One region of the Thermohahella caldifontis genome, then DNA from elsewhere that is predicted to be linked to it. Evidence: predicted binding sites of a transcription regulator. Region 1 holds the regulator's gene; each other region holds the start of a gene.
What was found. The regulator sigma-54, encoded in region 1, starts transcription at its own class of promoters, with help from an activator protein. The targets are predictions, from matches to a motif close to TGGCACNNNNNTTGCTNT.
Positions count from the first base shown of each region.

Region 1 (8,087 bases):
ACGGACCCCCGTCGCTGGCCTGCACTTGACATTGCCGTGGAGAAACTGCACTGGCAGGGACTTGATCTGGGAAGCTGGCAGACCCGGCTGGAACCGGTGGATGATGGATTGTTTGCCCGGGATATTGTCATCCGCCTGGCGGGTAGCGAAACGAAGGGGTCTCTTCATTGGGTTTATACCCCGTCCAATGCTCAACACAGCACCATTCTGACCTTTGAGACGCAGGGGGAAGACTTTTCAGCGCTTTCCGAAGCGCTTCACTGGCAGGCGCCGCTGACATCAAGGCAATACAAATTTGTCAGCTCTCTGGTCTGGATGGGGCCGCCTGACAAGTTTGAATTGTCCCAGCTTTTCGGGCGGTTTGACGTTGAGATGGAAGAGGGGGTCATTCGTGATGTGGCGTCCAGTACCAATATTTTCCGGCTGCTGGGTGTACTGAACACGGATACGCTGGTCAGACGCCTCAAGCTGGATTTCTCCGATCTTTACGCCAAGGGAATGACTTATGATACGTTGGCTGCACAAACCCGTATTCAATCGGGCGTATTGCGTTTTGTACAGCCTTTGGCCATCAAAACGCCCGGAAGCGCCTATAATCTCAAGGGGACAGTGGATCTGAACACCGAAGCGCTGGATCTGACCATGATCGTCGCCTTGCCGGTTTCCAAGAATCTGCCGCTGGCGGCGTTGCTTGTTGGCGCACCACAAGTCGGGGGGGCGCTGTTCCTGCTGGACAAACTGTTGGGTGACCCCCTGTCCAAACTGACAACGGCCACCTTTGACGTTAGGGGGACCCTGGGCAAACCGGAGGTCACCCTTCAAAAAGTGATTGCCCCGGCCGGGGCAGAACGTGACAAGGAATAACCATGAGTCGAAAGCTTTGTGTTGCCGCGATCCAGATGTGTTCGGGCCCGGATATCGGCAGAAATCTGGAGCAGGCGGCTCACTTGCTGTCCCGGGCAGCCTCGTCCGGTGTGGATTGGGCCGTACTGCCGGAAAACTTTGCCGCTCTCGATGCGGATCCCGGGGTGGTCATGCAGGAAGCCAAAGCAATCCGTGACTGGCTGGTGGCTCAGGCCCGGGATCTGGGCATGGGGATTGTGGGCGGCAGCATGGCCTGGCCCGAGCGGCCGGACGGATCCCTCCCTGATGGGGGGAGAGCACGAGCGACCTGCTGGATAGTGAATCATGACGGGCGGATTGCTGGCCGGTACGACAAGATTCATCTCTTTGATGCTCAGGTGAATGATCAGCGCGGAGGGTATCGCGAGTCGGCAATCTATGAGGCGGGGACTGTCCCTGCGAGGGTTGATCTGGGTGAGTGGTCGGTGCAGCCGGTGATCTGCTATGACTTGCGGTTCCCGGAGCTGTTCCGGGTGTGGGGCGCACCGGTGGACTGGATTGCAGCACCGTCCGCCTTTACAGCGGTCACCGGCGCGCGCCATTGGGAAATTCTCTGCCGGGCTCGTGCCATAGAGAACCAGTGCTATGTTGTGGCGGCCAACCAGGGCGGCTTGCATCCCGGGGGGCGTGAAACCTGGGGGCATTCCATGATCGTTTCGCCTGACGGTGAAGTACTCGCTGAACAACGGGATGCCACTGCTGAGGGGGGTGTCATGATTGCGGAGATCGACCGGGAGTTTCTCGCATCCTTGCGCCGGTCAATACCCGTGTGGGCGCACCGGAGGCTGCCCTGTCAGTCTCCGGAATGATCCCGCTGCCAATCCCGGATCATTTGATACAGCTTGCGGGCATGACCCCGGTTCTTGCCGGTTTGCTGGTCCTTCATCGCATTGCGTATGAGGGTTCTCAGCGCCTGTACATCCATGCCAGGATGAGCGTCGAGGAACTCGGTCAGTGCTTCCTTGCCTTCCGATAGCAACCGACCTCGCCAGTACTCGGCATGATGATGGATTCGGGCGTAGACTTCCGACGCGCTGTCCAGTCGATCAAGTGCCTCACGGATGGCGTTGATATCCTCCGTTTTCATGACCTTGCCGATATACTGGAGCTGACGGCGGCGGGCTTCGTGGCTTCGGATTCGCAGGTAGGTCTCGATACCCTCCTGCAGCCGGTCCGAGATGGGAATCTGACGACGCTGTTCCGCTTTCAGTTCTGTCAGGCGCTTGCCCAGATTCTGAAGCGCTTCCGCTTCCCGCTTGCGCTGTGTTTTGCTGATCCAGTTGTCATCGTCTTCAAACGGCTCGTCACCGGGAATATCGTTGTGCATGAGGTTTCCTAGCTATATACAATTGTGGCCAGCCCGAGAAAGGACATGAAACCCGCCACGTCAGTCAGGGTGGTCAGAATGACACCACCCGCCAGTGCCGGATCGATTCTGAGCATCTTCAGAATCATGGGCAGCGTGGTACCGGCCAGAGCGGCAATAACGAGATTGATGAGCATGGCGCTGGCAATAATACCGCCTATAGTCCAGTCGTCAAACCAGATGACTGCGCCCAGCGCGACCACAACGGCCCAGAGCAGGCCGTTCAGCGCACCAACGATAAATTCCCGGCTGATCAGCCAGCGAAAGTTGCTTTGGCTGATCTTGCCGGTCGCCATGCCCCGAATCACCAGCGTCAGTGCCTGTGTTCCGGCAATACCACCCATGCTGGCGACGATGGGCATCAGCACGGCCAGTGCCACAACCTTGTCGATCGTGTCCTGAAACATGCCCACCACGGCGGAAGCGACAAAGGCGGTCACCAGGTTGATGCCCAGCCAGACGGCGCGGTTGCGGGCAGTCTGGAGAGTGGGCGCAAACATGTCGTCTTCCTCATCCAGGCCCGCCATGCTCAGAATTTCATGGTCTGCGTCATCCCGGATAACGTCCACCACGTCGTCCACTGTAATGCGCCCTACCAGCCGGCCGTTTTCATCCACAACCGGTGCGGAAACCAGGTCATGTCGTTCGAACAGGTTGGCGACTTCCCGATCCGGCATGGTAACGGGGATGGGATCAATATCCGTGCGCATGATCTCGCGTACGGTTGCCGATGGCTGGGAGACCAGAAGTCGGGTAATGGGCAGGATGCCGATATATTCATCCTTGCGGTTGACGACGATGAGGCTGTCAGTCATGGGCGGCAGTTGCTTGTGCATGCGCAGGTAACGCAATACGACATCGACCGTGATGTCGGGACGGATGGTCACGACATCCGTATTCATCAGGCCGCCTGCGGAATCCTCCGGGTATGAGAGGACTTCCTCCACCCGTTTGCGATCCCGCTCGTCCATGGCGGCCAGCACTTCCTCATACACCGACTCCGGAAGTTGCTGAAGCAGGTCGGCGAGGTCGTCCACCTCGAAATCTTCGGTCAGCTCCAGAACATCCTGCGCATTGAGCTCGGAGAGGAACTCCGCCCGGATGTCGTCGTCCACATAGGCCAGGACATCCCCTTCCAGATCCCGGTCAATGAGGCTCCAGAGCAGGCGCCGCTGCTTGGGTGGGGAGGATTCTATCAGGTGCGCGATATCGCCGGGTGACAGGTCCGAATTGAGTATCCTGGAGACCTGGGCAATCGCACCACTATCCAGAGCTTCTGCGAGAGAGCGCAGACGTGCTCGGGCTTTGCTTCTGGGATAGGTTTCGGTCATGTCGCGGCCCGGGTGATCGGTCGGTTACTTCTCTTCACCGAAGCGATTGTTGATCAGTTCCCTGAGGGCAGCAATGGCGTCTTCGGCATCCTCACCTTCAGCGGTGATTTCGATCCAGGTGCCCTTGCTTGCGGCCAGCATCATGACGGACATGATGCTTTTGGCATCCACCGTCATGCCATCCTTGGTGAGTCGGATGTCACAGCCAAACCGGGATGCTGTACCCACGAGCTTGGCTGCTGCTCTGGCATGGAGGCCCAGCTCGTTGATGATTTCGATCCGCTCAACGATCATGTGTCGCCTTGCTCCCGGTGCCGGACTTTGACGTTAGCATACGTGTCGCGGAACATTTCGGCAAGCTTTTCACAGACATACACGGATCTGTGCTGCCCACCGGTACAACCGACGCTGATGGTGACGTAGGCCCGGTTGTTCTGACGAAACCCGGGCATCCAGTCTGACAGGAAGCCGAAGATGCTTTGTACCATCCTGGCGGTGTCTTCATGTTTGTTCAGAAAGTCCTGAACGGGTTTGTCCTTTCCGGTCAGGGGGCGCAGTGAGGGTTCCCAGTAAGGATTGGGCAGGCAGCGGACGTCAAATACGAAGTCGGAGTCCCGGGGAATGCCGTGCTTGTATCCGAAGGATTGGATAATGAGTTCCAGATCCTGCTCTTCATGACCTAGGACAATGTACTTGACGCTGTCCCTGAGCTCATACAGGGACAGGCCTGAGGTATCCACGCGATGGTCCGCACAGCTGGCAATGGCGTCCAGCCGCTTGCGCTCCTGCTGAATGGCGGCTTCCAGTGAAAAGCCCTGTCGTGTCAGAGGGTGCCGCCGGCGTGTGGCGTGGAAGCGTTGAAGCAATACCTCGTCATCGGCATCCAGATAGAGAATGCAGACATTGGCCTGCTCACGCAGCGGCGCGAGCATGTCGGGCAAGGTATCCAGGCTTTCCATCAGATTGCGCGCATCAATACCGACGGCCAGTTTCAGGCTTGAGGCCTGCCGGCTGTGGGACGTGCGTTCGATCAGTTCGGGAAGCAGGTCTGCAGGCAGGTTGTCGATGCAGTCAAATCCGATATCTTCCAGTACATGCAGGGCGGTACTTTTGCCCGAGCCGGAGCGCCCGCTGACGATAATCAGCTCCATCACTGCTCTTGCACCTGATCACTCACAGCCACACGCAAAAGCTCGTCATCAGACCGGGCGTTGCGAATGGCCTCCCTGAATACCGGAGAGTTGAATCGTCTCGCCAGCTGACTGAGCAGATCCAGATGTTCGCCGGTGGCCTCCTGAGGCACAATCAGGGCAAAGAGGATGTCCACGGGCTGTTGGTCAATGGCATCCCAGTCGACAGGATTATCCAGTGTGACCAGTGCACCGATTACCCGGTCGCAGTTTTCCAGACGGCAGTGGGGGATGGCCACGCCGTGACCGATACCCGTTGATCCGAGCCGTTCCCGGCATACCAAGTTGTTGAACAGGGTGTGCTCGTCGAGGAACGGGTAATGCGCGGCCACCATGTTGGCAATGTCTTCCAGCGCCTTTTTCTTGCTGGTTCCCGCCAGACCCCGGCGGGTCAGGGCGGGAGACAGGATGGACTCAATCGTCAGGGATTGATCGCTCATTGGAGGGATTCCGTATCAGGACGCGCCGTGATTCCGGTCAACAGTTTTTTCCTTGCGTTTCACCAGCTGGCGATCCAGTTTGTCGACCAGCAGATCAATGGCGGCGTACATGTCATTGTCTTCAGCTTCCGCATGCAGATCGTTTCCGCGAATGCGCACATTGGCCTCAGCCTTCTGACGCTCCTTTTCGACGGAAAGGGTGACATCAATCCCGATAATTTGATCAAAGTGACGCTCGAGTCGCTCCATCTTTTCGTTGACGTAGCTTTTCAGTGCGTCGGTCAGATCGAGATGATGACCACTGATATTGATTTGCATAACTGGCTCCTTCTGTGTTGTTTGAGGCCCACTTTCAGCATAACAGAAGCGTGGGGCTTTGAATTGATCTATCGCATTTCAGTTGATCATATCAGGCGCTTTCTTTCGTTGGACGGCGGGATGTTCATGGCCTCCCGATATTTTGCAACCGTCCTCCGGGCCACCTGAATACCCTGTTCGCCCAGCAGTGCAGCAATCTTGCTGTCACTGAGCGGCTTTTTTGGAGGCTCGTCTGCGATCAGCTTGCGGATCATGGCCCGAATGGCTGTAGACGAGCATTCTCCTCCGGAATCCGTACTGACATGACTGGAGAAAAAGTACTTCAGCTCAAACACGCCACGGGGCGTGTGCATATATTTCTGGGTTGTGACACGGGAAATGGTGGACTCATGCATGCCAACTGCTTCGGCAATATCATGCAGTACCAGAGGCTTCATGGCTTCTTCACCGTGTTCCAGAAAAGCCTGCTGGTGCTCGACGATCTTGGTGGCGACCTTGAGCAGCGTTTCATTCCGGGAGCGCAGGCTCTTGATGAACCACCGGGCTTCCTGCAGCTGATCCTTGAGATAGGTGTTGTCAGCGCTGTTGTCTGCCCGGCGAACCAGAGATGCGTACATGGGGTTGACCCGGATGCGTGGCGCAATCTCCGGATTGAGCTCAACCCGCCAGGCGCCCTCATGTTTGCGCACGATGACATCCGGGATGACATATTCGGACTGACTGGTGCTGATGACGCTTCCGGGCTTCGGATTGAGCGACTGGATCAGGCGGAGGACTTCCTTCAGCTCGTGCTCCTTGAGCCGTGCACGACGCATCACTTGAGCGTAATCCCGGTTGCCCAGCAGGTGCAGATAATGGTGTACGACCTTGCGGGCCTGATTCAGCCAAGGGGTGTCCGGGGCCAGCTGATTGAGCTGGATCAGCAGGCATTCCTGCAGGTTGCGTGCCCCTACACCGGTCGGATCCAGATGCTGGATGCGCTTGAGGACGGCGTTGAATTCGTCCTCATTGACCGGCTCTTCCAGGTCGCGATTGACCGATTCCAGGATTTCTTCTGTCGAGGCCATCAGATAGCCGTCATCATCGATGGCGTCGATGATGGCTTCGGCGATTCGCCGGTCCGGCTCACTCATGGGCATCAGATTCAGCTGCCAGCTCAGATGGTCACGCAGCGATTCCGTCTGGGAGTTGCGTGACTCGAAATCAAACTCTTCGTCTGGCGGTGCAGAACCGTAACTGAGCGTGGATCCCTGATAGATGTCTTCCCATGCCGTATCCACGGGAAGATCTTCGGGGATGGATTCATTGAAACCTTCATCTGCAGCAGGTTGCGAATCGGATTCATGGGCCGATTCCGCTTCGGTATCCTGATGAGCCCCGCTCTCATCCTGTTTGCCTTCGGACGGGGCAGGGGGCAGATCCTCGGCCACCTCCAGCATGGGGTTGCTTTCCAGAGCGGTCTGAATTTCCTGCTGGAGATCCAGCGTCGACAACTGCAACAGCCGTATGGCTTGTTGCAATTGCGGGGTCATGGTCAACTGCTGACCAATCTTCAGCTGAAGAGATGTTTTCATGACCATGCGTGACGGCTTCGCAACCTCTGTCAGTATTGTTCAGGTAGTTTGGACAAAGTCTGTCACAATTCTTGCTTGCAAACAAACTAAAGTTTGAAGCTTTCGCCCAGATAAACCTTGCGAACCTTGCGGTTTTCAAGCACTTCCTGTGGTGAGCCGCTCGCAATGATGTATCCTTCGCTCACTATATGGGCGCGTTCGCAGATTTCCAGCGTTTCCCGGACATTGTGGTCGGTAATAAGGACGCCGATGCCACGTTGACGGAGGTGATCAATGATCTGCTTGATGTCACCGACAGAGATGGGGTCAACGCCTGCGAAGGGCTCGTCCAGCAGGATGAAGCGCGGTTCCGTGGCCAGTGCCCGGGCGATTTCGACACGTCGTCGCTCGCCACCGGACAGTGCCATGCCCGGGCTCTTGCGAATGTGTGTGATGTGAAATTCCTGCAGCAGATCTTCCAGGCGCTCCAATCGCTGGGCCCGGTTGAGGTCCTTTCGCGTTTCAAGAATGGCCAGGATGTTGTCTTCCACTGACAACTTGCGAAAAACCGAAGCCTCCTGCGGCAGGTAGCCCAGTCCCTTTCGCGCCCGCCCGTGCATGGGCAGAAAGGTGACGTCTTCGTCGTCAATCAGGATGCGGCCCTTGTCACAGGCAATCAATCCCACGATCATGTAAAAGCAGGTGGTCTTGCCTGCGCCATTGGGGCCGAGCAATCCCACGACTTCGCCCTGGCGCACGTCCAGGCTGACGTCCTTCACGACAGGCCGCTTCTTGTAGCTCTTGGCCAGATTCAGTGCCTGGAGGATGCCCTGACTCATGGTTTGGCCGGCGCCTCTTTGTTGGCAGGCGTGATGATCATTTCCACCCGTCCGGTGCCTGTATTTTCGTCGAAGCGTGCGTCAACCACTCGTGTGCGCGTGTTGTAATGGATGGTGTTGCCCCGGAAGACATTGGTGCCCTGCTTC
Region 1 is NZ_CP154858.1:1,297,966-1,306,052, reverse strand. Features, by position in the region: gene AAIA72_RS06380 (YhdP family protein) at 1-864, shown strand, start outside; gene AAIA72_RS06375 (carbon-nitrogen hydrolase family protein) at 867-1,712, shown strand; gene yjgA (ribosome biogenesis factor YjgA) at 1,697-2,230, opposite strand; gene mgtE (magnesium transporter) at 2,239-3,600, opposite strand; gene AAIA72_RS06360 (HPr family phosphocarrier protein) at 3,625-3,894, opposite strand; gene rapZ (RNase adapter RapZ) at 3,891-4,751, opposite strand; gene ptsN (PTS IIA-like nitrogen regulatory protein PtsN) at 4,751-5,230, opposite strand; gene raiA (ribosome-associated translation inhibitor RaiA) at 5,246-5,548, opposite strand; gene AAIA72_RS06340 (RNA polymerase factor sigma-54) at 5,635-7,122, opposite strand; gene lptB (LPS export ABC transporter ATP-binding protein) at 7,209-7,940, opposite strand; gene lptA (lipopolysaccharide transport periplasmic protein LptA) at 7,937-8,087, opposite strand, start outside.

Region 2 (8,087 bases), 1.5 Mb from region 1:
TCACTCCCTTTACAAGGCTCACGCGTTTCTCTCGGCATCATCGGCTGTACGCCAGACGCAATACACCCACCTGCGGGGCACCATTTCGCCCAGACCCGTGACCTACCTGCTGGCACCGGCATTGTCCATCCCGATAGTACTGGCCATCAGTCTTCTTCCGGGCTTCCCTCTGTGGCCATGGTGGTGGAGCGTGGCACTGGGCTTCAACTGGGCGCCTCTGCTTTGGGTCGACCGTCATCAGCCCTGGCAGGTCGCATGGCCCGTACTGGCCGGCCGAACCTTGCTCACCACCGGACTGGCTGCCCTCGCATGGATTTTTCATGCGCCCCTGGCAGTCATTGAAGATCAGCCGGATCATGCCTCGGGCATGTTTGCTGCGGCAGGGCTGGCTTGTCTCTATGGCATTCTGGCGGGCATCCACCTGAGTCCGCACAGACTGGAAGGCTGGCGGCGCGCCTGTTATGCCGGCTTCTACCTGGATGAATACTTCACTCGTTTTGCACTGCGCATCTGGCCGCGACGCTGGGTGCCTGACGCCGCCACCGCGCCGTTTGTCCGGTTTGGCGAAACCGAACGTACTCCCGGAGGACTTCCCCATGTCTGATCACACCCGGAACCCTCGTCTGGCGACACACCGTCATGGTCTGCCGCCTCAGGCCGAAGAAGCTTTGCGTCGCGTCTGCGAGCGCGTCGCACCGATCTGGCCCCTGCATCAGGCCATTGCCGTCAATCCTTACTGGGGACGGATCGACATGCCCTTGCGAAAGGTGGCCGCCCGCCTGGCGGTTCTGGGCAACATCCGTGTCTTTCCCCCACGGGATCAGATCCGTCGCGCCTGGGATACCCATCAGATCCACACGCAGGATCTGGATGCGGCATTGACCCGGCTCGATGCACAAGGTCACACCGTGCCCGATGCGCAAACCTGCATTCAGGCCCTGCGGCATCCGCCGCGCGTGACACATCTGCCGCTGCTGATCGACCTGCTGGACAATGCCCCCGAACGCAACCGGCGACTGACCTGGCGATACGCCATCACCTTCCAGATCAGTCAGACGTGTGCAGCTTACTTTGACACCCATCAGAGCGACTGGCACTCCCCCGGCCGTCAGGCCGGCCTCTATCGCTTCTGGCGTGACACCCTCCGGCACGATCACGGGATCGGGGCGCTCATCGGTCTGCCCCGGCTCGGTGAGGCCCTGCATGCCTTGCCCGAGACCCTTGAAGATGCGGAGTGCTGGGTTGCCGAGCATGTCCGGCTGCCTGAAACAGTGATGGAAGATTATCTGGAAGCGGTGCTGCTCACCGTCAACGGCTGGGCCTCCTGGTGTGCAGGCCTCAGATGGCGGGCACGGCTCAGGCACGAAGATGACCATCACCTCCGGGAGCTGCTGGCGGTCCGGCTGGCATGGGGTGCCCTGCTGCTGGAGTGCTGTGATGATGATGCCATCAACCGGGAGCGGGAAATCCTGCACAAGGCCTGGCACGAAGCTCCCCAACGCCTCGCCTGGGCCGAATCGGAGCTGCAGGTGGATGAGATCTGGCAACTGGCTCTGGACATTTCGTTTCAGCGCCAGTTAACCCGGCGGTTGGTACCCATGCCTCAGATTTCTGCGCCAGAACGCCCCGAGATTCAGGCCGCATTCTGTATTGATGTGCGCAGCGAACCCATCCGACGCGCACTGGAAAACGTCTGGCCCGGTATCCGGACGCTGGGCGTGGCCGGCTTCTTTGGCCTGCCCGCTCGTTATCATCCTTTGGGTACCGCTGCGCAGTACGACATCCTTCCTGGTCTGCTTGCACCCACGGCGGACATCACGGATCAGTGCGTGCCCGGCCCGGATGCACCCGGCACGCACCGCGATCCCACTCGCCTGCAAACCGCACGGCAACGCCGCCTCAGCATTTCAGCCTTGTGGGATGATGCGAGCCGATGGCCCGGCACGGCCTTCTCCTATGCAGAAAATGCAGGCTTCCTTCGTCTGGTCCAACTCTGGCAATGGGTATTTCCACCAGATCAGCCGCGGGAGACGGTTCATCAGGCAGGGCTGACCAGCGGGGAACGTCACGCCTGGCGTCCGCGGATCGTCAACCTGAGCCGTGAAGAAAAAGCCCGCCTCGCTGAAGGCTTGCTCCGCAGTCTCGGCCTGACGGAAGGACTGGCCCCCCTGATCCTGCTGATCGGCCACGGCAGCCAGTCCGCCAACAACCCTCATGCGGCAGCGCTGGAATGTGGCGCGTGCGGAGGGCACAGCGGTGAAGTGAATGCCCGGGCAATGGCCGCCGTGCTCAATGATGCTGAAGTCAGGAAGTGCCTGCAGACCGCGGGCCTTGAGATCCCAGAAGAGACCTGGTTCATGGCAGCGCTTCACAATACCACGACCGATGAGCTGGAGGCCTTCGATACGGACCTGCTTCCCGCTGCGGCCGCAGCACGATGGCAGCGGTTTCAGGAAGTGTGGGCCCATGCCAGCGACCAGGTACGCCGGAAGCGGGCCTCCGGACTGGGCGTGGATCCCCGCCTGCCGGCCCCCGCATTGCTCCGGCAGTTGCGCCGCCGGGCGAACGACGGGGCTCAGCTCGTTCACGAGTGGGGACTGGCCAACAACGCCGCCTTCATCATCGCGCCGGGATCCAGAACGCGAAATTCTGATCTGGAGGGACGGGTATTCCTTCATGACTACCAGCCAGACTCCGATCCTGACGGAACCATTCTGGAAACGATCCTGACCGGCCCCCTGCTGGTCACCCACTGGATCAACTGGCAATACCACGCGTCCACCTGCGATCCGGAGCACCTCGGCAGCGGCAACAAGTTACTGCACAATGTGGTCGGCGGAGGTATCGGCGTCTTCGAGGGCAACGGAGGAGATCTCCGCATTGGCCTGCCCCGGCAATCCGTCTACACCCGCGATGACTGGCGACACCAGCCTGTTCGCCTGACAGTCCTCATTGATGCACGCCGGGAGACCATCGACAGCATCCTGAGCAGACATGAGATCCTGAGGCACCTGCTGGAACATGACTGGATACATCTCTGGCGCCTGACAACAGCCGGCTATGAAAGCCGCCTCCGGAGTGGCTGGTCTGATGTCATACTGTAACGCCGGTGTCAGCCCGAGTGTACTTCCCTGCCCTGCACCGGCCGGTCAAGTGCACGCAGGCTGATGGCTTCCAGCACATGGGTGTCGCGGATCGTCGCGGATCCGGCCAGATCGGCCACCGTGCGTGCCACACGCAGAATGCGGTGATAGGCCCGCGCCGAGAGGCCAAGCTTTTCCATGCTGAGCAACAGCACCCGCTGGGCCGCGTTGTCGGGCTTGCAGTAAGTATCGAGCCAGCGCCCTTCGAGCCACTGATTGGGGTAGCCCTGACGGACCAGCTGGCGCTGTCTGGCCGCCATGACCCGCTCACGCACCGCAGCGGAATCTTCCATGGGCGTGTCATCCTGCAGCGCAGCGGCCGGTACGGCAGGGACTTCCACATGCATGTCGATCCGGTCGAGCAGCGGACCGGACAGTTTCTGACGATACTGCTCGATGCGCTGCGGCGTGCATTCGCAGGCCCGGTCAGGATGGCCGGCATACCCGCAGGGGCAGGGGTTCATGGCTGCGACCAGCTGGAACTGGGCCGGGAAGCGGGCCTGATGCCGGGCCCGGGTAATGACAATCTCCCCGGATTCCAGCGGCTCTCGCAATACCTCCAGCACCTTGCGGTCAAACTCGGGCAACTCGTCGAGAAAGAGCACGCCCCGGTGGGCCAGGGAAATCTCGCCCGGTCGCGGCGGACTGCCACCGCCCACCAGGGCGGCGGGTGTGGCCGTATGGTGAGGCGCCCGGAAACGACGCTGCAGGAAGGTGTCCGGCCGCACATCCAGGCCGGCAATGGAGGCAATGGCCGCGGCCTCCAGGGCCTCATCCTCGGTCAGCGGCGGCAGAATGCCGGGCAGACGGCTGGCGAGCATGGTCTTGCCGGTTCCGGGCGGGCCAAAGAACAGCAGGTGATGCCCCCCGGCAGCCGCCACTTCCAGCGCCCGGCGGGCCTGATACTGGCCGCGCACATCCGCCAGATCGGGCACCTGCCCGGTGCGCAGCTGCTGCGGCCGGATCATTTCAGCCGGCTCAAGGGTCACCGCACCGCCCAGATGTTCCACTGCCTGTCTCAGATCCGTGACCGGATAGGCTTCCAGTTCCCGCACCAGCGCCACTTCCGACAGGGAACGGACCGGCAGCAGCATCCGCCGGCCCACCCGGTGACACTGGAGCGCGCTGGGCAGCAAGCCGCGAACGGGCCGGACCTGACCGCCCAGCGCCAGCTCCCCGTAGACTTCATAGGTTCTGAGACCGTCGGCACTGATCTGGCCGCTGGCGGCCAGAATCCCCAGCGCGATGGCCAGGTCATAGCGCCCGCCTTCCTTGGGCAGATCGGCGGGAGCAAGATTGACCGTGATGCGCCTTGCGGGAAATTCGAATCCGGCGTTCTGAATCGCACTGCGAACGCGATCTTTGCTTTCGCGGACGGCCGTTTCCGGCATGCCGACGATGTTGAAGGCCGGCAGCCCGTTGGCGAGATGGGTTTCCACTGCAACCAGCGGCGCACGCATGCCCTGCGTGGCGCGGGAATAGAGAATGGCGAGTGACATGACGCCTCCTTGTCAGTTGTGCTTCCCTGCCCGGATGCCCCGTCCCGGGGCCATGCAAATTACGCGTCCGTGCTGGCGTTCAGCAGACGCTCGAGATCTGCCACGCGTGCCTCCAGCTGATCCACCTTTTCACGGGTCCGTCGCAGAACCTCGGTCTGGATCTCGAAATCTTCGCGCGTCACCAGATCCAGTTTGGTGATGACGCTCATCACCGCAGCCTTGAGCTGCTGCTGAACATCTTCGTGGGCACTGCGGGCCAGCTCGGGCAACACACTGCCCAGTTGCTGTTGCAAGGTGGAAAACAGATCATTCGGTGACATGTGCGGACTCTGGGTTCTGGATTCAGCGCACATTCTAACAGAAATGACACGCGGGAGAAGTCACCCGCCTCATGCACCACAACGGCGCAGGCAGCAGTGTGGTGCACAGGTCTTGTGCGCTATAATGGAGCACATCATCCAGAGGAACGGATCCACTCTAACGCAACATACTGAATTCACGTCAGAAACAGGAGTTGGCACAACCTTCGCTCATTCATGCACAGATTCCGCACCCGGGTATCGCCCGGTGTGCATGAACGGGATCGGAGGTTTTGCACTCCATCATCGATGCCAAACAGGAGAACATTTATGAAACTGGTCACAGCAGTCATCAAGCCATTCAAGCTCGACGACGTTCGTGAAGCACTGTCCGAAATCGGCGTTCAGGGCGTCACCGTCACCGAGGTCAAGGGTTTCGGCCGTCAGAAGGGTCACACCGAGCTGTATCGCGGTGCCGAATATGTGGTGGACTTCCTGCCCAAGGTCAAGGTGGAAGTCGCTATCGGCGATGCCCTGCTCGATCAGGTGGTGGAAGCCATCATGAAGGCTGCCAACACCGGCAAGATCGGCGACGGCAAGATCTTCGTCCAGAACCTGGAGCAGGTCATCCGGATCCGGACCGGCGAAACCGGCGAAGACGCGATCTGATCCCGGTCGTCAACTTTCACCATATCTTCCAACATTCAAGCCTGGTGCGGAGGGCTTTTTTATGGAAAACGCAGTTTTTCACCTGCAGTATGCAATCGATACATTCTACTTTCTTGTATGTGGCGCCCTGGTCATGTGGATGGCGGCCGGATTTGCCATGCTCGAAGCGGGCCTGGTACGGGCCAAGAACACCACCGAAATCCTGACCAAGAACGTGGCGCTGTATGCCATCGCCTGCCTCATGTACCTGGTCACCGGCTATGCGATCATGTACGGCGGCGAATTCTTCCTGACCGGCATTCAGACGGTCGATGCCACCGAGACGCTGAAGTCCTTTGCCGAACGTGAAAACGGCATCGAGGGTAGTGCCATCTACTCCGGCGCGTCAGACTTCTTCTTCCAGGTCGTTTTCGTGGCCACGGCCATGTCCATTGTCTCCGGTGCCGTTGCCGAGCGCATGAAGCTCTGGGCATTCCTGGCCTTTGCCGTGGTCATGACCGGTTTCATCTACCCGATGGAAGGCAGCTGGACTTGGGGCGGCAAGTCGGTTTTCGGTCTTTATGAACTGAAGTTCGTGGACTTCGCCGGCTCCGGCATCGTTCATATGGCCGGTGCTGCCGCAGCCCTGGCGGGCGTCCTCCTGCTGGGTGCACGCAAGGGCAAGTACGGCCCGAACGGTCAGATCAACGCCATTCCGGGTGCCAACCTGCCGCTGGCGACCCTGGGTACCTTCATCCTGTGGATGGGCTGGTTCGGCTTCAACGGCGGCTCCGTGCTCAAGCTGGGGGATATTGCCAGCGCCAACAGCGTCGCCATGGTCTTCCTGAACACCAACACGGCTGCAGCCGGTGGTGCCGTCGCAGCGCTGATCACCGCCCGGCTGATGTTCGGCAAGGCGGATCTGACCATGCTGCTCAACGGTGCGCTGGCCGGTCTGGTGGTCATCACCGCGGAACCCTCAACACCCTCTGCCCTGCAGGCAACTCTCTGGGGCGCGCTGGGCGGCATTCTGGTGGTCTTCTCCATCCTGACGCTGGACAAGCTGAAGATTGATGATCCGGTGGGTGCCATCTCCGTCCACGGTATCTGTGGTCTGCTCGGTCTGCTGCTGGTGCCGGTGACGAATGCTGACGCCACCCTGGGTGGCCAGATCGTCGGCGCGCTGACCATCTTCGTCTGGGTCTTCGGTACCAGCCTGATTGTCTGGAGCCTCCTCAAGGCGGTCATGGGCATCCGCGTCTCCGAAGAGGAAGAGTACGAAGGTGTGGACCTGGCAGAATGCGGCATGGAAGCCTATCCGGAATTCGCCAACAAGTAAGCGGGCACATCGCCATCATTTCGGGGCATCCACGGATGCCCCTTTTTGATGCCTGTATTTCGGTTTCAACCCACTGCCGTGCGCAGCCGATCTCCCGTATACTTCACCCTGTCAGACACGGAGCCCGCATGATTCAGGATATTTTCGGCATACTTGCCGCCGTACTCACTACCGTTTCCTTTCTGCCCCAGGTCATTCATACCCTGCGCACCCGGGATACCCGCAGCCTGTCCCTGGGCATGTATGCAATTTTCACCGCAGGCGTGGCATGCTGGCTGGTGTACGGCATCCTGCTCGGTGCCTGGCCGATCATTGCCGCGAACGTGATCACGTTGCTGCTGGCCGGCTGCGTGCTCGTCATGAAGATCCGCCACGGCTGATCAGGGCAGGATCTCGATGGGCGTGCCGTCCGGCACCCGCTCCCAGACTTCCTTCATGGCCGTATTGGTCAGCGCTATGCATCCGTTTGTCCAGTCCGTATAGAGCAGACGGGCGATATCCTCCTCTCCTCCCAGCGAATTGGGCCAGCCATGAATCATGATCATGCCGCCGGGGTCCACGCCCAGCGCCCCGGCACGGGCCCGATCGTCCTCGTTCGGGTAGGAGATGTGAAGGGAGCGGTAGAACTGGCTGTTCGGATTGCGCCAGTCAATGATGTAACGCCCCTCGGGCGTCCGTTCATCGCCTTCCTGCAGCTTGTGCCCCTCGGGCTGGTCGCCAAGCGCGATAGCATAAGCCCGCACGGGCACTCCGCCGGACATCAGGTAGAGAATGCGCTCATGCTTGACCACCCGCACCAGATCAACGGGTGCCTGATCCAGCATGGCCAGTTGTGCGGGTTCACCCGCGGTCGCTTCGTGGCGCTGCACAAGCGATTCCCCCGCACCGGCAAGGGCCGGCAGGGCAAGGCAGAGAGTCCAGACGCGTACTGCACGTTTCAGCATGTCTGTACATTAGACCAGGCCCGGCATCGTGCGCAAGGGTTCAGTCCGCGGGATCTGCGGGCAGCAAAATACGGGTGACGTTGTCGACCAGTGTTTTTTCTTCCACTCTGGCTTCCAATCAGCAAGGCCGGGTTTCCCCGGCCTGAACCGGCTGCCCACCTGACGGGACAGGCCGCCCGCGGCGTGCTGCTTCAGCCCTCGTAACGGCTGAATAC
Region 2 is NZ_CP154858.1:2,783,861-2,791,947, reverse strand. Features, by position in the region: gene AAIA72_RS13490 (NADH-quinone oxidoreductase subunit L) at 1-604, shown strand, start outside; gene AAIA72_RS13485 (YbcC family protein) at 597-3,104, shown strand; gene AAIA72_RS13480 (YifB family Mg chelatase-like AAA ATPase) at 3,113-4,642, opposite strand; gene AAIA72_RS13475 (accessory factor UbiK family protein) at 4,702-4,962, opposite strand; gene glnK (P-II family nitrogen regulator) at 5,272-5,610, shown strand; gene AAIA72_RS13465 (ammonium transporter) at 5,672-6,928, shown strand; gene AAIA72_RS13460 (SemiSWEET transporter) at 7,057-7,308, shown strand; gene AAIA72_RS13455 (murein L,D-transpeptidase family protein) at 7,309-7,872, opposite strand; gene fabB (beta-ketoacyl-ACP synthase I) at 8,064-8,087, opposite strand, start outside.
Region 2: the regulator sigma-54 is predicted to act here: its motif matches at 5,158-5,175, upstream of glnK (P-II family nitrogen regulator).

Region 3 (8,087 bases), 1.6 Mb from region 1:
CACGGCAGGCATGCCGTTTTTCTCGCCCTGGTAGGTATAGGTCTTGAGAATGCGTGCATAGAGGGACCAGTCCGGTTCACGTGCCTGTGCCGGCAGGCTCATCACCAGAAGACTCAGCCATACTGCGGTTGTACCTGCCCAACGCCTGACACTCATATCCCACCCCCAAACCAGGATTTTTTCTGACTGTACCGGATTGTACAAAATTTGTCATATTCCGGATGTCACCATGTGTTTCAGAATGTCCGCACACAAGGTTCCCATTCCCTGCTCCCAATCGTCCTCATGCCATCGCGCCGGCGATGAATTCAATCCCAGTGCATCCACCAGATCCCGGGCCTGTTCCCGCCCCTCGCGCGCCAGAAGCGCCCAGGCTTCCTGCCGCGAAGAAGCCGTCAGAAGATGGTCCGTACACCACCGGCTCCAGCCTTCAAATGCGACTTCGGCACGCCTCACCATGCCACCGCGGCCGGACAACTCACCCGAAGCGAGTTCATAGCCTCGCTGGGCCTTGCTTGCCGTCATCGGCCACACGGGCCAGACGGCACACCACGTCTGCGCCCAGGCAACCAAGGCCTGAGCAGAGCCTGACATCAATTCGACCTCCAGCTCGCACAAGGGTTCCCGTTTTTCCCCGGCGCATATCCAGCCGCTGTCCAGCGCGACTTCCGCATGGAGATCCTCGCCTGTGACATACCAGATCTTGCGCTCAAAATCCGTATCGAACACCGGCGCCAGGCGCGCCACCGTTTCTGCGTCCAGCATTCCGGTTGCCACGAGCCGCTCCACATCCAGATCGGGTGACTGAACCGGCCATTCCCATTCCTGCCGGCGATGCAGGCCACCCGCCTGCCCGCCCTTCCCTTTCAGCGTCATCTGCCACTGGCCAGCCTTTTCACGCAAGCGCACAGCCATGCGCTGATGCCAGAGGGCACGGTCCGGTGTGTCAAAATACCGGTTATGGAGCATGCGCGTGTCCGGCTTCCCTAACCGTGCAATCAGGGCATCTTCGATAGCCGGTTGTGCAAAGCCCGCGACGCCCAGCTTGATTTCTACTTCGTTCTGCATACCTGGCCCCTGTTGGCCTGACCCATAACGAGAAAAGCCGGCATCAGCCGGCTTTTCGGTACTTCCAGGTTCCAAGGGGAACTTAGAAGAAGTAGGTGGCACCTACAGCAAAGGTGTTCACGTCAGTATCAGCTGAAGAACCCTTGTACTCAGTGGTTTCTGCCACGTATTCAGCATATACGTACATGTTGTCAGACACGTTGTGCATGCCCTGCAGCCAGAAGCCGCTGATGGTGTCTTTCTGACCTGCAGTGTCCGCATCGGTAGCAGTGGTGCGGTAGGCCAGAGACAGGCTGTTGGCGCCCAGTGCGACAGTGCCGCGCAGCGCGAAGGTAGTCAGGTCAGACTCTTTGTCGTCTGTGCCACTAACGCTGTTTGCGCTCTTCTTCTGGAACTGGCCAACTACTGTAATGTTGTCCATGCTGTAAGCTGCGGACAGACCAATGCTGTCACCTGTATCCAGAGCGCCTTGCTCACGACCCATGGCATAGGCCAGAACCACATTCAGGTTCTCAACCGGAGCGGCCTTGACAGCCAGTGCCAGTGCGTGGTTCTCGTCGTTGAGGCTGGCGTCTGTCGGCAGCGTCACGCCCACAGTTGCCATACCTGCCAGCTTGGGAGAAGTGTACTGGAAGTTGTTGGATTCGTTGACACCTGCCACATCGTCATAAGACAGATCAATGGCTTCGTCCGGAACTACCTTGACCCACTCGTATACCGTGTCATCAGAACCGAACTGTACGGAACCGAAATCACCTTTTACACCCATGTAGGCTTCGTCTGTGGAGAACTGCGTAGCGCTGGTGACCGCATCCACATCGAATTCCATTTTCAGGAAGCCGGTGATGCCCGGTGCAATCTCGTGAGAGTGCTTCACACCGATGGTGGAACCGTTGTCAAAAACGCTATTGGTGGTGGTTGTGGTAGAACCGTTGTCCGTTTCGCTGTTCAAGTAACCCAGCTGGATGTTGCCGTATACAGTCGGCATGGAGTTGATCTTGGCAGCCAGCTCAGCAGCCGGGTCCATCGCGAAAGCGCTGGAGGATGCGAAAGTTGCAGCAGCAATTGCTGAAGCGATCAGAGTCTTTTTCATTTCGTCTTCCTTTTGTGTGTCAGTTAACTTCTTGCGAAGCCGGTTGTTGGATTCTGTTTCGTTATTCGGCCACTTGCGTGCCCATTTATAGTCAGGCCATATGTCATTTACATGACATTTTGCTGTCAGTCAAATTTTTTACGGCACTTCCTCCTGTCGTTTCCGGCGTTGAGGGGTTTTCTTTCATTGCCTTCCCTGAAGGGACAATTCCCCTTGCCTAACAGTTGGTTAGACCAATGACCTAATACTCATTCTCAGGAACAATATGTAATACAATGTTGTTAATTTTGCAACCTGTTCCCTCGAAAAAACTTAAACTTTTTTGTCACAAGAAGCCGGCATCTTATCGCACGTTCCCGGCCAGTTTCCGGCACTGCTCCGGCTTCCTCTTTAATATCAGCGTCTTGTTGCACACCACACTTGCCAGCCTGCCTTACTATAGCAAAAGCAAGCGCAAAGCCGGCACCTACCTTTGTATAATGCCGCGCCTCTCAATCATTTGACTTGACCTCAAGCAAAAAAGTCACAGGTCCGTCGTTCACCAGCCGGACTTTCATGTCAGCCCCGTACCGGCCAGTCGCCAGGTTGATCACCTGCTCACGCGCCCTTGCCACAAAGTAATCATAGAGAGCCTTGCCCTTCTCAGGGTCGGCGGCAGATGAAAAGCTGGGACGCAGGCCGCGAGAGGTGTCGGCTGCAAGCGTAAACTGGGAAACAACAAGAAGATCGCCGGAGATGTCCGACAGGCTGAGGTTCATGCGGTCATCATCATCGGGAAAGACCCGGTAGGCCAGCACCTTTTCCAGCAGACGATCTGCCGTGCGTTCACTGTCTTCCGGCTCCACCGCGAGAAACAGCAATAGCCCGCGGCCGATGGCGCCCACAACATCGCCACCCACCGTAACGGAAGCCTCTGTGACCCGCTGCAGCAATCCTTTCATGCGCGGCCTGTACCTTTTTGGCGGTCAATCCGATGCATAAACTTTATTGTTCTTCTCTTGAATAAACATACTAACTTTGCCTGCCAGCCATCATCCAGCAACACAGCCAGTCAGGCACTGCGGCGACCTTAGCACATCCGAGCCCGGGCGCCGCATCAGGGAAAGCCGAAATATCTCAGCCCTTCTCCGCTCGCGACGCGCGCTTGCGCTCGTGCTCCTTGAGGAATTTCTTGCGCAGACGGATGGAGGAAGGCGTCACTTCCACCAGCTCGTCGTCATCAATGAATTCCAGCGCCTGCTCCAGCGTCATTTTGATCGGCGGGGTCAGCAGAATGTTCTCATCGGAACCCGAGGCGCGCACGTTGGTGAGCTGCTTGGCCTTGGTGGGATTCACGACCAGATCGTTGTCACGACTGTGAATACCGATGATCATGCCCTCATACACTTCCACACCCGGTCCGATGAACAGGCGGCCACGCTCCTGCAGGTTGAACAGGGCATAACCCAGCGCCTTGCCCTGCACGTTGGATACCAGTACGCCGTTGTTGCGCTTCACGGCGCCACCTTCCTTCATGGGGCCATAATGATCGAAAACGTGGGTCAGGATGCCGCTGCCGGAGGTCAGCGTCAGGAACAGGGAGCGGAAGCCGATCAGTCCACGGGACGGCGCAATGAATTCCAGGCGCGTGCGACCCTTGCCGTCAGGCTGCATGTTTTTCAGCTCGCCACGACGATTGCCCATTTCCTCCATGATAGCGCCCTGATGCGCATCATCCACATCAATCACCACGTGCTCGTAGGGTTCCTGCTTGACGCCATCAATCTCACGAATAATCACTTCAGGACGGGAAACGCCCAGCTCATAGCCTTCACGCCGCATGGTTTCAATCAGTACGGACAGGTGCAGCTCACCACGGCCGGACACCTTGAATTTTTCCGGACTGTCACCTTCCTCGACCCGCAGCGCCACGTTGTGGATCAGCTCCTTCTCCAGACGCTCCTTGATGTTGCGGCTGGTGACATATTTGCCTTCCTTGCCTGCAAAGGGCGAGTCGTTGACTTGGAAGGTCATGCTGACGGTGGGTTCGTCCACCTTCAGCGGCGGAAGGGCCTCCGGATGTGCCGGGTCACAGAGGGTATCCGAGATGTTGAGCACTTCCAGACCGGTCACGCAGACGATATCCCCTGCGGAGGCCGTTTCCACCTCGACCCGTTCCAGGCCGTGATAACCCATGACGGTCAGGATCCGGCCATTGCGGCGCTTGCCGTCACGGTCCACCACCACAACCGGCATGTTGGTCCGGGCCGTACCGCGCGTAATGCGCCCCACGCCGATGACCCCGACATAGCTGTTGTAGTCCAGGGCACTGATCTGCATCTGGAAGGGGCCGTCGGTATTGACCTCGGGCGGCGGCACGTTGTTGACGATCATCTCGAACAGCGGCGTCATGTCCTCGGCCATGTCATCCGGATCCAGACCGGCAATCCCCTGAAGGGCCGACGCATAGATAATGGGGAAATCCAGTTGCTCGTCCGTGGCACCCAGGCGGTCAAACAGGTCAAAGACCTCGTTGATCACCCAGTCCGGACGGGCGCCCGGCCGGTCGATCTTGTTCACCACCAGGATGGGACGCAGGCCACGCTCGAACGCCTTCTGGGTCACAAAGCGGGTCTGGGGCATGGGGCCATCCACCGCGTCCACCAGCAGCAGCACGGAATCGACCATGCTCAGCACACGCTCCACTTCACCACCGAAGTCGGCGTGTCCGGGAGTATCGACGATGTTGATGCGGTAGTCGTTCCAACGGATAGCGGTATTCTTGGCCAGAATGGTGATGCCGCGCTCCCGCTCCTGATCGTTGGAGTCCATGATGCGCTCGGCGTCCACCTGCTTGCGCCCGAGTGTGCCGCTCTGCTGCAGCAGCTTGTCCACGAGTGTTGTCTTGCCGTGGTCAACGTGGGCGATGATGGCGATGTTACGTAGTTTACTGATCACTGTTGCTATCCGTTCGGTTTTTTCAAGGCCGCACATTATACAGGTGTTGGGGTCAGCCGTATACGGGACCCTGCCCGCTTACCCAAAGCCACCTTTGGTTGCGCACTGTTTTGGTGCACTCACACTCTACCGATACGCTTCACGCCCCATTTTGGTGCGCACGCTGATTTCACCGAACAGCCTCTTCTCATATGAATCAGCAACTTGGACAAGCCATGCAATATGGCATCGTCCTTGCTTTCTCAAAAAACCAGAGCACTTTTCGGGCAGTTCTGATACGCTTTCGCCCGTAAGGACTTTTCCGGATCGCAGCGCCCGGAACATCACAACATCAATGCTACAAAACGGAGTAACCGGAATGTCAGAGAAAACTCTGAACCTGATCAAAGAACACGACGTCAAATGGGTTGACCTGCGCTTTACCGACTCGCGCGGGAAAGAACAACACGTCACCATTCCTGCCGCAGAAGCCACCAAAGAGGGCTTCTTTGAGGAAGGCAAGATGTTCGATGGCTCTTCCATTGCGGGCTGGAAGGGCATCAATGAATCCGACATGATCCTGATGCCGGACGATGAAACAGCCGTCATTGATCCGTTTACGGAAGACACAACGCTGAACCTGCGTTGCTCCATCGTCGAGCCCACGACCATGCAGGGCTACGAGCGCGATCCCCGCTCTGTTGCAGCACGTGCGGAAGAGTACCTGAAATCCACGGGTATTGCAGACACGGTACTGTTTGGCCCGGAGCCCGAGTTCTTCGTATTTGACAGCGTCAAGTGGAACACGGACATGAAGGGCTCCTTCTACGAAGTTTTCTCCGAGGAAGCCGCATGGGTATCCGGCGAAGATTTCGACCGTAACAACATCGGTCACCGTCCGGGTGTCAAGGGCGGCTATTTCCCGGTACCGCCGGTGGATTCACTCCACGATCTTCGTGCCGCCATGTGCGCCGCCATGGAAGCCATGGGCCTGGAGATTGAAGTCCACCACCACGAGGTTGGCACCGCGGGTCAGTGCGAAATTGGTGTTGGCGCCAACACACTGGTGAAAAAGGCTGACGAAGTTCAGATTCTCAAGTACTGCGTACACAACGTGGCTCATGCCTATGGCAAGACGGCCACCTTCATGCCGAAACCCGTGGTGGGTGACAACGGCAGCGGCATGCACTGCCACCAGTCTCTCAGCAAGGACGGCAAGAACATCTTTGCCGGTGATGGCTATGCCGGCCTGAGCGACGAAGCATTGTACTACATCGGCGGCATCATCAAGCATGCCCGGACACTGAACGCGTTCACCAACGCTTCCACCAACTCCTACAAGCGCCTGGTGCCGGGCTTCGAAGCGCCGGTCATGCTGGCCTACTCTGCCCGCAACCGCTCGGCTTCCATCCGGATTCCGTTTGTGACCAATCCGAAGGCACGCCGCATCGAGGTTCGCTTCCCGGATCCGACAGCCAACCCGTACCTGGCTTTCGCCGCCATGCTGATGGCCGGCCTTGACGGTATCCAGAACAAGATCCATCCGGGCGATGCCATGGACAAGGATCTGTATGATCTGCCGCCGGAAGAGGCCAAAGGCATTCCGACCGTGTGCAGCTCTCTGGAGCAGGCGCTGGATTATCTGGAGCGCGACCACGAGTTCCTGACCCGTGGCGGTGTATTCACCGAAGACATGATTCAGGGTTACATTGACCTGAAGCGTGGCGAGGTGGAGCGTCTGAACATGACCACCCACCCGGTCGAGTTCGACATGTACTACTCCATCTGATCCCCTTCCGGGACAGAGGACCCCGGCATGCCCGTGCATTGCCGGGGTTTTTTTTGTCCGCGGTTCTGGTACATTGATGAGTACAGGAGGACACCATGACAACACGGACTTGGCTTTGTATCGCTCTCGGCCTGACTATCCTGAATGCTCAGGCAGAAATCTATCGCTGGGTGGATCCGCAGGGTAACGTGGAATACAGCGACTCGCCCCGTGAGGGAGCCGAGAAGGTCGAACTGCCCCCTGTACAGATCATTTCCCTGCCCAAGGCCAGCGAAGTGCCTTCTCGGCCCCGGCAGACACCCCCTGAACCGCCGGCTCTCCCCTACAAGACACTGAAAATCCGCTTCCCGGAAGACCAGAGCGCCTTTTTCTCCGGTGACGGTAACGTGACCGTCCTGGTGGATATGGACCCTCCTCTTCAACCGGGCCATTTCTTGCAAGCGGTGCTCGACGGTCAGCCTGTTCCGGCAAGCGGTGGCGTACTGGTACTCAACAATGTGTACCGGGGCACGCACTCTCTCAAAGTGAACGTCATGCGTGACGGACAGGTCATCCAGAGCACCCCCGCCATCACCTTCACCATCCAGCGCCCCCGCGTTCGCAGATAACCCGGCCGCACCATTTTGGTGCGTTTATTAATCAGAATGCGCTAAACTGGTGTCTGACTCCCGCCTGGCAGCCGGCATGGCCCGCCTCCGCGGGCCTGTTGCGCCAACAACGCACGCACAGATGATGGCGCGTTTCTTGCTGAATCAGGACTGACTCAAACAGGAAATTGTGGATGAACACACCGATCGTGTCAGCACTGACCGAACACCTGACGACCGCCATCCTGGTGCTCAATGGGCAGCTTCAGCCGGTCTACCTCAATCCCGCAGCCGAAAGTCTGCTCGAGGCCAGCGCGTCCCATCTCTGTGATCAGCCACTGGAAACTGCCCTGGTATTGGAGGACAGTACGCGCGAAGTGCTGCTCAAGTGCATGGAGACCGGTCAGACCTTCACGCAAAGGGAATGCACCCTGACACTGGCCTCCGGAGCCACCATCCATGTCGATTTCAGTGTCAGCCGGCTTCAGGATGCGCTCAATACACACCTGATCATGGAGTTTACCGCACGTGACCGCCTCGATCGCATCAGCCGTGAAGAGGCCCTGCTGGCCAAGCAGGAGGCCACCCGGCTGCTGGTTCGCGGGCTGGCACACGAAATCAAGAATCCGCTTGG
Region 3 is NZ_CP154858.1:3,161,133-3,169,219, reverse strand. Features, by position in the region: gene AAIA72_RS15365 (DUF547 domain-containing protein) at 1-156, opposite strand, end outside; gene AAIA72_RS15360 (inorganic triphosphatase) at 211-1,068, opposite strand; gene AAIA72_RS15355 (porin) at 1,151-2,161, opposite strand; gene dtd (D-aminoacyl-tRNA deacylase) at 2,653-3,102, opposite strand; gene typA (translational GTPase TypA) at 3,278-5,098, opposite strand; gene glnA (glutamate--ammonia ligase) at 5,457-6,866, shown strand; gene AAIA72_RS15335 (DUF4124 domain-containing protein) at 6,962-7,474, shown strand; gene glnL (nitrogen regulation protein NR(II)) at 7,648-8,087, shown strand, end outside.
Region 3: the regulator sigma-54 is predicted to act here: its motif matches at 5,322-5,339, upstream of glnA (glutamate--ammonia ligase).

Region 4 (8,087 bases), 640 kb from region 1:
GAAGAATCCGGTCCGGCAACCTTCTGGAAAGATGTCGATGCCTACACTGTAATCAGACAAGAGGATACGAGCTGGTTTGTTGATACGCACGATGGTGACTTTGAAGGCTATCTGTCTTCCCTTGGCAAGAATACCCGGTTGAAACTTTACAATCGCAGGCAATGGGCCAATGACCGCTACGGCATGCTTCACGAATGGATTGATCCGGATGACTTTCATGCAGTCGCACGATTCCTGGAACAACTGAATGAATTTCATGTGACACGCTGGGGTGCGCCGGCCTTTGATCTCAGGGCTACGGCATTCCATTTGGCCATGATACAAGCATTGCCTCCCGCCCATGTGCGTTTAGGTGTATTACGTGCCGGAGATCAGGTCGTATCCGTCAGTTATAATCTGCAATACCGTAACACACTCTACAATTTGCAGTCCGGCTATATCGAGGATTTTGATCGCAAATTGTCTCTGGGAACCCTGCACATGGGGTATGTGATTGAGTGGGCTTTTCAGATGCATGAGGTGGCCAGATATGACTTACTGGCCGGGGAGGGCAAACGAACCGCTTACAAAGGACATCTGAGCACCCATGACACATCGTTCCTCACTGTCCAACTGGTTCGCCATCCACTATTTCGGTTAGGGGTTAAGCTTTATGGGCGCGCGCCCCTGACGGTCCGCCGGTGGTTGCAAAGAACCCTCAGGCCCTATTCCGGCTGAATTCCGCGCACTGCCATAGCCGGTCTGGCACTCCATCTTTGCAAAAAATCCGGCATGGGTAATCGAAGTGCTCTGGATTCGAGAAAATGCCAGCTGATCGCAGCCAGAGACAGGGTGACCATGAAGGAGAGGATGAAGTTGCTCAGAACCGCACCGCCCGTCAATGCGAAAATGATTTGCTGAACCGGATAACCGTAGATATAGGTGCCATAAGAATAATCCCCCAACCTGTTGTAATGGCGTATCCAGCCTGAAGGGATACAGGCCAGCCAGAAGACAAGGTATGGCGTGAGGACCGCCAGTGCCATGCGCCTTGCTGCCAGGTTGTCTGTCAGGAAGCTGAACACAATAAAGCCTCCAACCATGGCACACAATAACGAGGCGCGCAGCGGAATCTGCTTGCGATACAGCCACGCAGATGAACCGGCGAAGAAAAAGAACACAAAACGCAGCGCTTCAGTCCAGGAGGCAAGTTCAGGCACTAGCCTGGAGTAGGCCAGGGCAAAAAGAATCCCCGCCCCCATTGAAAGCGCAAGCGTCAGCCCGCGTCTGTACAGCAACCCTGTCCAGCCCAGTGCAGCCAGCAAAAGGTACATCTTGAGTTCGTACGGGAGTGTCCAGAGGGGGGAATTGATATCTGCAGAAGGATGGGCGGTAAAGACACCGGGCAGATCAGTCTTGACGCCCTTGATCAGCAAGGTCGTATTTTCAAGCAGGTATTTCAGGGTATCCAGGTGCAGTAAGTATTCTTTCAGGCGAAGTTCCGTAAACAACGGGCCGACGATCAATGCGATGACAAGAGTCGATACCCATAAGGCAGGATAGATGCGCAGAAACCGCGCATAAAGAAACCGTAAAAGATTCTGACGTGCATGCCAGCTTTTGCAGATCAGGTAGCCGCTGGTCACAAAAAAGAGATCAACAGCCCAAGAGCCGAAAGACAGGCCGCTGAATTGATAGAGCGGTTCTGCCTGGCCGTGACCGGTAATCCCGAAAGCATGCGTGAAGATGACGAGAGTTGCTGCGATCATCCGCAACAGATTGAAGTTGTTGTCACGGCCTTCGGAAAAATCATCAAGCGTTGTGTTGGGTATTTGGGTTTTCATCATGTTGATCATACAACCAAAAAGGGGTGACGAGTCACCCCTTTTCTGATCAGTCCGGCTGGTGTCAGGCAGTCTTGCGACGACGTGACAGGCCAAATCCGGCAAGGCCGAGGCCGAGCAGTGCCAGTGTGGCAGGCTCAGGCACCTTGGCGGTCAGTGCGCCGATATAGAACTGAGACGCGTTGGTGAGTGTCTTGAACTCGAACTGCTTGCCATACAGCATGCCTGCTGAGTTCAGCTGAGCCCAGGCACCACCGTCAATCCGCACCTGAATGTCATTCGGTACGCTGGCATAAACGTTGTGGTTTTCATCAATCAGGCTCAGAGCCTGAATTTCGACGTCATAATTGAAGTCGAGGTTCAGGACTTCATGATCCGTCCCGCCGTGAACGGTGACGTTGTCATCGCTGCCGGGCTGGCACTGGTTGCTGGCGTTTACGACGCTACACACGCCCAATCCGGCCAGACCATAATCAAGGTAAGCATAGTCGGCATTACCCTTGGTCATGGAGCTGGAGTAGGCCTTCAACGTGACGCCACTCAGTGTCCAGTCAAAGGTCTGAAAACCGTTTTCGCCAGGTGAGGCCGCTGCCGCGTTGACCGCCAAAGGAGTTCCGTCACCGAGGATGCCATTGAAAGTACCACCAGCCCACTGGCCGGCCAGCGGCGATGCTGCAACGCCGGAATCGGTCAGTTTCTGGAAATCGTAGGTGACGATGATGGGTGCTGCATTAACCGCAGATGCCGCAATGGCAAGTGCTGATCCTGCAACAAGACTCTTTAAGGTTCGTGCGTTGTTCTTCATAACTTCCTCGCTGTTTCTTCGTTGGTGAGCGTACATCCTTATAAGCAGGTATTATGCCATTAAAAATATTTGTTTAAAAAGCATAGAGATAGCGTTTTGTGAAACAGCGAAGATTTCGCGTGATGTAAAGATAGCTGACAACAAGAACGGGCCTCTGGTTGCCGAGGCCCGCTGTTAGCCGGTTTCAGGGGATGGGTCAGAAAATGTCCTTGTAGCCTGAATTTGACAGTTCGCTTTCCAGTCCATTCACATCCACGACGCTGACTGCGAAATACCAGCGGCCGGTGGGAAGATCCGTAAACTGCTGCATGGTTTGGGTGGCATCAGTGATATAGGCCACTTCTGTCAGATTGTTTTCACTGGTGCCCTTGTAGATCTTGTAACCCGCAATATCGGTCAGGGGCAGGGCAGAGCCATCCTCCCGGGTTTCCGGAATGGTCCAGGTCAGGGTGGCGGTAGTATCGACCTCTACGGTCAGGGTGGCTGCCGTGCTTTCCACGCTGCCGGCTTCGTTACTGACGACTACGCTGTACTGACCTTCGTCTGCGCGGGATACGGCATTGAGGGTCAGGGTCGCCTGATTGGCACCTTCAATGGTCACGCCGTTCTTTTTCCACTGGTAGGCGAGCGGGCCGGTACCGGTTGCGCTGACGTTCAGTGTGACGGACTGGCCGTAGCCTGCTGTTTGAGAGGCGGGAGGCAGAGAGATCGCTACCGGCTCAATGATAGGCTCTGAGGGGGTGGTAGTGGTGTCTGTACCGTTGCCTGCAGCGGTTTCACTGCCAGTGTTGTTTCCCAGATTGGTGGTCTCCGCCACCGTGCCAGTGTCTGACGTGTTGGGAGTCGTATTGGCTTCCGTAGTTGTGTCTGTAGTCGTGGTACTGCCTGTGCCGTTGTCTGTGGTAGTCTGACTGCCAGTGGTGTCTCCCGGGTTGGTCATCTCCACCGTGGTGCCGGTATCAACCACGACAACCTCTGTCGTCTCGCTGCCGCCGGGCGCCGTTTCTGTCGTGGTCAGACCTGTATCGAATCCTGACACATTGCTGGCGTTGTCGTTGCCAGCGGTGGTTGTCGGAGTGGTGGCCGTATTATCTGCGACGGTCGGTTGAGTCTCGGTGTTCGTCGGCTGAGAGCTGGCTTCATTGACGGCGGCCAGCGCCCAGTCAATCACGGACGCGTCGGCTGCATCCGGCTGGGATTCAACAACTTTGACCGCAACCTCACCAATACGGGTCAGTATGGTGTCTCGCTGGGGAAGTGTGTTCTTTGCTGCGAATGTTTCTGCAAGGTTGCTGACCAGGGCGCCCATATCCTGCTGGCTGTCCGAGAGGCTGGCCAGCGTCGTGTTGAGGATGGAGGCTTTCAGTGACCTGGTGTCCCTGGGAACGGTGACGGTCACGTCTTCAACCATGGCATCCAGCACCTCCGTTTCCACGGCAAGCTGTGCTGCGAGGGCTGATTTGGCAGCCTGAACGGTTTCACGGGTCAGCCCCATCTGATGCCGGCGAGCTTTCCCGACCACGATGTGGGAGAGGGTGGAGACGCTGACCGGCTGGGCATTGCCCTGACTGCGCCAGGCTTCAAGGCGCAGTGATCGGGGCGCGGCCATGCGCTTGCCGAAGGCGACAACGCCTTTGCCATTTGTACAGCCGTCCACGTCATCACAGATCATTTCTGTGGTGTCCGTGGATGCGACCTCGACCAGAAAGTCGGTATCGACGGAGGTATTCAGGGTAAAGGTGAAATGACCGGTTTGGTCAGTGGTAGTCTCCGCCAGTGCCTTGCGGGTATCCGGTACCGCTTGTCCTGCCACGTTCCGGATCGGATACAGTGCCACCCGGGCACCGATGAGTGTGCCCTTGACGGCCTGCCCGCTGACCACAACGGTCTGCGTTGTCCCGTTTTCTGCGCTGTCGCTGATGGCCGTGGCGGTCTGAAGTGTTGCTGCGGTGTCGCCTGTGCTCCCTGCACCACATCCTGTGAGCAGCCATGCCGTGGCTGCCAGCAGACATCCGTTGCGAAGTGTCTGGATGATCTGGTGTGTCTTGAGCATGATGGCGTACCCCTGGTCGGTTATCTCTGTATCTGGCGACCATTTTAGGGATGCAAGCCGATGGTTTATGAACAGACGTCACAAAAGGGGAACCAAAACCGCCGAAAATTTGACATTGTTTTGCAAAATGACGTTGTGTGTCAAAGTGTTACTTTTTGGCTGGATGATACGGATGTGGCGTTACAAAAAGCAAAGGCGCCGACGGGCGCCTTCATGGGGGACGGGAGCATGACTGCGGTCAGTTGAACTTGCTGCGCAGTGCCTGTGCGCCGGATGAATCTCCGGTTTTTTCGAGGGCTTCGGCCAGATGAAGTGCAATCTCCTTCACTTCGGGGGCGGCGTCATGGGCCTTTTTGAGAATTTCCCGGGCTTGTTCCGGCTGGCCCTGCCTGAGCAGGATGTAGCCGTAGGTATCGGCAATGGCAGCGTTGTTCGGCAACAGTTCCCAGGCCTTGCGGGCTGTACCCAGCGCATCGCCCTTGCCAAGCTCCTGATAGATCCAGGCAAGGTTATTGAGGGCGACGGCGTCATTGGGGCGGAGCTTGATCACCTGTTCATAGAGCTTGCGTGCTTCTTCAAGGCGCCCTTGAGACTGGTGGTTCATGGCCAGCAGGGTGAGTGCCTGCGGGCTTTGCGGATCCTTGTTCAGCCAGGCTTCCAGTTTGCTGACGGCTTCTTTGGGCTTGTTGGCCGCCTTGAGTACCTGATACATCTTCACGGCCAGTGTCTGTGAGGGTTTCTCATACCAGCCGAGCTGATAGGCATCGGCAGCCTGCTCGAATTGTTTTGCCTCTACCAGAAGGTCGCCTTCCAGCTCATAGGGTGCAGATTCGTGAGGGAAGCGTTCCTTGGCCTGTCTCAGCACCAGCAGGGCGTCGCTCTGCTTTCCGCTCGCCGCCAGTATTCGCGCCTTGAGCAGCCAGGGGCCGAGCTTGTCCGGAAAGCGTTCCAGGGTGGTTTCGGCGATTCCCAGTGCTTCGTCGTATTTCTTGTCGTTGAGCAGTGTACCGATATGCTCGACATTCAACCGGAACAAGGCTTCGTCCAGTGTATCGGTGCTGCCCTTGAGCGTTCTGGCCTCTTCGATCAGTTGCTGGCCGCGTTCGAAATCGCGGAGATGGATGGCCCGGGTGATGACAGGCAGCATGGGTGTCACATTGCCCGTGGCCTTCGCAATTTCGATCAGTCTGGCGTCTGTTTTTCAGCCCCCTGATCTGTTTTGGCGGCAGCCCTCACATAACTGCGCAGCAGTGAAATGTCATCAGGGTGTTTGCGCAGACCTTCTTCGGCCAGTTTCAGCACGGTTTTCCAGTCGTCCTGGAGTTCGAGATTCTTCAGGCGGTTATGCCACGCCGAGAGATTGTCCGGATCCTGTGCAATGGCCTTGGCGTAGGCCCCATCGGCTTCGCGCCATTTCTTTTGCTGAGAATACAGCGCACCCAGTGCATTGTATCCCTGCGCACTGTCCGGATGGGTCTTGAGCCAGCTTCTGACCTGCTTCTCGGCCTCGTCGAACTTGGCCAGGCTGGCAAGCGCAGAGACGCGCAGGCCCGTAATATCCCAGTCTCCGTTGTCCTTGATCTGGTCAATCAGCGCCAGTGCTTTGGTCGCCTGTCTGTCCTGGATATAGACCTGTGCCAGCTTCTTGCGCAAATCGTCGTTGGGTTTCTGGCGCAGTGCGGCTTCAAGATTCAGGATGGCTTCGGAGGTGTTGCCGGAGTGAGCCGAGGCAATTCCCATGAGGGTCAGAATGTCCGTATCCTTGTCATCCACCTGTCTGAGCAGAAGCTCAGCCTGCTCATATTGATTCAGCTTGAGCTTGGTGGTGGCCAGCGCCTTGGTGACTGCAACCGGGTCGCTGGACGGGTCCGCGTAGCGGCTGAGATATTCGTCTGCGGCCTTCCAGTCTCCCTGCCGAACCTTGACCATGCCCATCAGGATGCCCGCTTGCTTGTATCCCGGAGCCATATCCAGCAGCTTCCCGAGATTGTCCTCCGCAGCCTTGAGATCACCCTTTTCATAGGCTGTCAGCGCGGTTGCATACAGATTGCGGACGGTTCCCGGTGAGGATTTGTCGAGCTGTTCCTGATAGGCGAAAGCCTCGCTGTGCTTGCCCTGGGCGCGAAGCACTTCAATCAGGCGGGAAATGGCGGTGAATTTTCTGGGGGTCATGACGTCCACGCTGCCTACCTGATCCAGCAGGGCGACATAGGCTTCTTCTGCATCGGCCCAGCGCTTTTCCAGATCGGCGAGTTGGGCATTCCAGGTCAGCACTTCAATATGCATCGGTGCTGCGCTCCTGGCCTTGTCGAGCAGGGCGTGGGCCTTGTCCGGTGCCTTGCGGCCCCACTCGATGCGGGACAGCACTATCAGGGCCGGAGCATTCTGCGGATCACGCTTGAGGACTTCATTGGCCAGATGTTCTGCCTTGTCCAGCTGGTTCTGTCTCAGCGCCCATTGCGCCTGCAGGGTCAGCATCCGGACTTCTTCAGCCTTGGCGGGATGGGTGAGCCCCTTGAGCGCCTCTTCTGCTTCATCAAACTTACCCAGCATGCCCAACGCTTCAGCGAGACCCAGCCGCGCCTGATTGAGCTCACTGTCAGAAGCGCCTTCCGGATTGACTTCAATCAGTTCCCGGTAATACTGCGCGGCCCGTGCGGCATCTCCGGAATCCAGAAAGATGCGGGAGACAATCAGATAGGGTTCGCGCTGTCCGGGTTTGGATTGAATGGCGCTTTGCGCTTCCTGAAGGGCCGCCTTGTACTGACCTTGTTCCTGATAGAAGCGCGCCTGATCCAGATGACTGAGATAAACCCGGTCTGCTTCCCCGGTGTCATCGGTATTGCTGCTGCAGGCGGTCATTCCGGCCATCAGACTGGCTGTCAAGAGTATGCGGAGCAGGTTGCGGCGCGGCTTCCGTTTCATGAAGGTTCCCTCGCTGGCTTGGAGTAGTCGATTTTGTATTTATCTGTGAGGTTATAGAGTGTGGGGCGTGTGATCCCGAGCAGCCGTGCGGCCTTGGCCATGTTGAACTGGGCGGCCTGGAGTGCAGTCATGATGGCGCGCCGCTCAGCTTCTTCGCGAACCTGGCGGAGATTGAGAACGTCCATTTCACTGACCGTGGCCGGGTCCAGTTCGAGATCACGTGCGCTGATTTTACGGGTTTCGCACATGATCACCGCGCGCCGGACCCGATTGATGAGCTCGCGGATATTGCCAGGCCAGTGATGGCTCTGAATGGCCCGGATGGCATCTTCCGAGAAGCCCAGAATGGTCTTGTCCATGTTGCGGGCCACGTCCTGCTTGATGGATTGGGCAATCAGCACTGCATCGCCGGCGCGCTTGCGCAGGGGCGGTACCTCAAGGACGATCTCGCCAAGACGATAGAACAGATCTTCCCGGAAAC
Region 4 is NZ_CP154858.1:657,294-665,380, forward strand. Features, by position in the region: gene AAIA72_RS03180 (GNAT family N-acetyltransferase) at 1-717, shown strand, start outside; gene AAIA72_RS03185 (acyltransferase family protein) at 705-1,826, opposite strand; gene AAIA72_RS03190 (PEP-CTERM sorting domain-containing protein) at 1,888-2,628, opposite strand; gene AAIA72_RS03195 (immunoglobulin domain-containing protein) at 2,825-4,681, opposite strand; gene AAIA72_RS03200 (tetratricopeptide repeat protein) at 4,920-5,828, opposite strand; gene AAIA72_RS03205 (tetratricopeptide repeat protein) at 5,864-7,606, opposite strand; gene prsR (PEP-CTERM-box response regulator transcription factor) at 7,603-8,087, opposite strand, start outside.
Region 4: the regulator sigma-54 is predicted to act here: its motif matches at 2,670-2,687, upstream of AAIA72_RS03190 (PEP-CTERM sorting domain-containing protein).